2 regions of the Paenarthrobacter sp. AMU7 genome follow, and region 2 is predicted to be linked to the other one. Evidence: riboswitches for the same ligand, from Rfam matches in the RefSeq annotation. Region 2 holds a riboswitch; the other holds the start of a gene.
The links. Region 2 has a riboswitch for glycine ahead of gcvP (aminomethyl-transferring glycine dehydrogenase). Riboswitches for the same ligand answer to the same signal wherever they lie in the genome.

Region 1: linked by a shared signal. The riboswitch ahead of gcvP (aminomethyl-transferring glycine dehydrogenase) and the one ahead of gcvP (aminomethyl-transferring glycine dehydrogenase) in region 2 are both predicted to bind glycine.

Annotation. Positions count from the first base shown of each region.
Region 1 is NZ_CP165735.1:1,166,218-1,168,607, reverse strand. Features, by position in the region: gene gcvP (aminomethyl-transferring glycine dehydrogenase) at 1-1,043, opposite strand, end outside; glycine riboswitch at 1,225-1,322, opposite strand; gene ABQM86_RS05515 (TetR/AcrR family transcriptional regulator) at 1,415-1,954, opposite strand; gene ABQM86_RS05510 (MFS transporter) at 2,027-2,390, shown strand, end outside.
Region 2 is NZ_CP165735.1:4,510,766-4,513,155, reverse strand. Features, by position in the region: gene mscL (large conductance mechanosensitive channel protein MscL) at 115-591, opposite strand; glycine riboswitch at 905-1,003, shown strand; gene gcvP (aminomethyl-transferring glycine dehydrogenase) at 1,153-2,390, shown strand, end outside.

The DNA.
Region 1 (2,390 bases), 1.4 Mb from region 2:
GCGTACATCGAGGCCACGATGGCCAGCAGTGCCTGCGCGGTACAGATGTTGGACGTGGCCTTTTCGCGGCGGATGTGCTGCTCGCGGGTCTGCAGCGCCAAGCGGTAGGCGGGGACACCGGCGTCGTCCTTGGAAACGCCCACCAGACGGCCCGGCATGGAACGCTCCAGGCCCTTTTGGACCGCCATGTAGGCGGCGTGCGGGCCGCCGAAGAACAGCGGAACACCCAGGCGCTGCGCGGATCCAACGGCGATGTCCGCGCCCTGCTCGCCCGGAGGGGTGATGAGAGTGAGGGACAGGAGGTCGGCAGCGACCGTCACCAGCGCGCCACGCTCCTTGGCCTCGGCGATCACAGCTGAGTGATCGAAGACGCGGCCGGAAACACCGGGCTGCTGGAGGACGACGCCGTTGATGTCACCTTCCGGGAGACCGAGCGAGAGGTCAGCAACCTCGACCTCAAAGCCGAGAGCCTCAGCGCGGCCCTTCACAATGGCGATGGTCTGCGGGAGGCAGTCTGCGTCGAGGACGGTCTTGCCATCCCGTGCACCTGCGGACTTATTGGCCCTGCGCATCATCAGGACGGCCTCGGCCACGGCCGTGGCTTCGTCCAGCAGGGAGGCGTTGGCGATCGGGAGGCCAACCAGATCCTGGACCATGGTCTGGAAGTTCAGGAGAGCCTCTAGACGGCCTTGGGAGATTTCCGGCTGGTAGGGGGTATAGGCGGTGTACCAGGCCGGGGACTCAAGGATGTTACGGCGGATCACCGGCGGCGTCACGGTATCGAAGTAGCCCTGGCCGATCATCTGGACAGCGGTCTTGTTCTTGGACGCAAGCTTGCGGAGCTCGGCCAGAACCTCAACTTCGCTCAAAGCGTTCTGCAGGGTGAGGGCGACGTCCTGGCGGATGTCGTTCGGGACGGCGGTGTCCACCAGCGAATCAACGGTGTCGTAGCCGACGGACTTGAGCATGGTCTCAATGTCGGCTTGGCGGCGGGCGCCAATATGCCGATCAACGAAGGTGGTGGAGGCAGAACTAACCGTCACGAAGGAACTCCATTACTTGGGCGGCGTTTGGGTACGCCACAGCGGCTGGGTTCCTCCCCGCTCTGTATTGGACCTGAGAGTTTCCGCGCGTTGCGTGAACAACCATCGCTTGCACCGTCGGTGAGCACAGCACTCTTTCACCCTTGAGGTGGGCAGAATGCCTGCTGCTTTCCAGAGTTGCCTCGCCGCGGCGGTGCGTGGGCCTGAGAGATTCCTGGGGAGGGTTTGCTCCTACGGCGCCTGCATCACATGCTTGCAGGACTCTCCCGCCGCAGATCAAAGGCATTTTCAGTTATGTATGACCCCGATCAGGGCAGGCCACAGGGGTTAATTGTCCTACGTCACGGTCGCCGCCGCAAATGGACTGCCCGTTACTTCCTCAGCCGCTCGAGGACACTGAGCAGGATTTCGACGTCGGCCTCCCGCCCGGCATTGCCGCCCTCTTGCCCGCCCTCGAACATCGCGTTGAAATAGAGCCCGTCACCCATGTAACTGACTGCCTTGGCAACCTCTGGGCCGACGTCCTCGGCGAGCACGTCCAGCCACCGCTGTTGAATGGCGGCGAATCTGCGACGCGTTTCCTCGTGGGCCACTTCAGCCAATCTGGTGACTGCAACAAAAGCCCGGTCCATCGGCGTGTCCGCCCAGAGCGAGGAGCGAATGAAGTAGGCGGCGGAACCATCGGGCGACGCCTTCATCAGCTCCGTGTCCTCGTCGGCCAAGAGATCCAGCCGTTCAAGCAGGGCCGTGATCAGTGCTTCCTTATTGGGGAAGTGGTAGAGCAGCCCACCTTTGGACACCCCTGCGCGCTTGGCAACGGCGTCGAGCGTGGCAGCTCGCTCCCCCACCTCGATGAGGAGGGCTTCGAAAGCATCCAGGACGGCGTCCCGGGCAACTGGTTTTCGTGGCATGTGTCCATCATTCCCTAAAGGCTCGCCGGGTTGTATTTGAAACTGTACCGTCTGGACGGTATAGTAAATGACATGTACTCGCCGTCCTCAACCCAAGCACCCCGTTCCGCTCGTCCCGATATGGGCCAGGCAGCACCGTGGCGCGATTGGACGGCACTGGCACTCCTGATGTTCCCGGTGCTGCTGGTGGCCGTCGACAACACCGCGCTCACCTTCGCCCTGCCCGAGATCGCCCGATCCCTGGAAGTGGGCGGCGTTCAGCTGCTGTGGATTGTTGACGCCTATCCCCTGGTCCTCGCCGCACTGCTCGTCTCCATGGGCAACCTCGGCGACAGAATCGGACGACGGCGGCTGCTGCTGATCGGCAGCACCGGCTTCGCAGCGGTTTCGGCTGCTACGGCATTCGCGCCTTCCGCTGAATGGCTCATTGCCGGAC
Region 2 (2,390 bases):
GCGTCACGTTCTGTGGACGGGCCGGTGAACGTGCAAGAACCCGGCGCCCTCGCGGAGAGAACACCGGGTTCGGTGAAGCAACTGGGAACTGATGCCCGCAGGGAGCCGGCGATCCTAGCGGGTTCGGTCGGAATCGAGTTCGGAGTCCAGGTCCGATCCAAGGCCAGAGGTCCGGGCAGTGCTGCGGGCGGCAGCAGCGTCCTTCAGGAGGTCGCGGATTTCGGCCAGAAGGGCAGTATCTGCCGGAAGCGGCTCTTCCTCGGGCTCCTCGGTGGAGAGGCGGTCCTTGACCAGGGAATTGATCTTGTTCATGGGTGCCACAAAGATGAAGTAGACCACGGCAGCGGTGATCACAAAGGTCACGAGAGCCGTCAGCACGGCACCGATGTTGATGAAGGTGGCGGGGTTGTCCTGCCAGATCCTGAAGCCGAGACCATCAGCGTTCACTCCGCCTGCGGCGGCGATCACGGGGTTAATAATGTTGGTGGTGAAGGCCGCAACGAGGGCTGTGAACGCACTGCCGATGACTACGGCAATGGCCAACTCGATCACGTTGCCGCGAAGTATGAAGTCCTTGAAACCCTTGAACATGGATGATCCTCCGAATAGGTGCAGTGTCTGCCTCCAGCAGAGATCAAAATACCACTCCGGGGTTTCCAGCCGGTGTAAGCGGGGATGTGAGAGAGCGTTGGTGGGAAGGGCTCGGGATGTGAGAGAGCGTTGCTTTCTCCCACATCCCGGCACACCCATGACTCCCTGTCAGGCGAGCAGGGACCTGGTGTGGTCGTTGAGGAACATTCCGCGGGGGTCGAACTCGCGGCATCAGTAACCACACCTTGCTTGCACTTTTTCAAAACAACCCGCTATGGTGTGAAGCGTGTCACTCATGGTGGCGCAACGCTTTTGATCTGCGGCGGGAGAGTCCTGCCGGTACATCCAGTCAGGCGCCGTAGGAGCAAATCCTCCCCAGGAATCTCTCAGGCCCATGTACCGCCGCGGTTAGGCAACTCTGGAAAGCAGTCCGGGCAACCGGGCTCACCGACGGTGCAAGCAGGCAACCATTCCTGCGGAATCTCTCAGGTCCAATACAGAGCGGGGAGGAACCCCACATCATCGTGGCGCTCATTGGGCGCCTGAATCATGGAGTTCCTCTTGACTGTTCAATCAACCCCCACCGCCTTCGCGGACCGGCACATCGGCGCCCGCCGCCAGGCCGACGTTGACACCATGCTCAAGGCCATCGGCTACGACTCTGTCGACGGCCTGGTAGACGTCGCGGTCCCTGATTCCATCCGCCAGGACACTGCCCTGAAGTTGCAGGACGCCCTCACTGAAGTCCAGGTCCTCGCCGAGTTGCGCAAACTGGCTTCCAAGAACAAAACCGCTGTCCAGATGATCGGCCAGGGCTACTACGACACCGTGACGCCCCCGGTGATCCGCCGCAACATCCTGGAAGCCCCCGCTTGGTACACGGCTTACACCCCGTACCAGCCGGAAATTTCGCAAGGCCGCCTCGAAGCGCTGCTCAACTTCCAGACCATGGTCCAGGACCTCACGGGACTTCCAGTAGCCAACGCTTCGTTGCTTGATGAAGCCACCGCCGTTGCCGAGGCCGTGTTGCTGATGCGTCGGGCCAACAAGTCCAAGTCGGCCAAGGACGGCAAGACCGTCCTGGACGCCGACCTCCTCCCGCAGACCATCGCGATCGTCAAGGGCCGTGCTGAGGCCCTGGGCTTCGAGGTGGAGATTGCTGACCTGTCTGCCGGTCTTCCCGATGGCGACATCAACGGCATCGTCCTGCAGCAGCCCGGCGTTTCCGGCCGGGTCTTCAACCACTCCGGCGTCATCGCCGACGCCAAGGAACGCGGTGCCCTGGTCACCGTGGCCGCTGACTTGCTGGCGCTCACCCTCATCACGCCCCCGGGCGAGCAAGGTGCGGACATCGCCGTCGGAACTGCGCAGCGCTTCGGTGTTCCGCTGTTCTTCGGCGGCCCGCACGCTGCGTACATGGCCGTTCGCGAAGGCATGGAACGTACACTTCCCGGCCGCATCGTTGGTGTTTCCAAGGACAACGCAGGCGTCCCCGCGTACCGCTTGGCGCTGCAGACCCGCGAGCAGCACATCCGCCGCGAAAAGGCCACGTCCAACATCTGCACGGCCCAGGCATTGCTCGCCATTGTCGCCTCGATGTACGCCGTCTACCATGGCCCCGAGGGCCTGAAGGCGATCGCCGAGACCGTCCACGGCCACGCACGTACGCTTGCCACCGCACTGCAGAAGGCCGGCCGCGAACTCGTCTCCGAGGCATTTTTCGACACCCTCACGGTGCGCGTCCCCGGGAAGGCGGACAAGGTTATCGCCGCCGCTGAAGCCCGCGGTATCAATTTGCG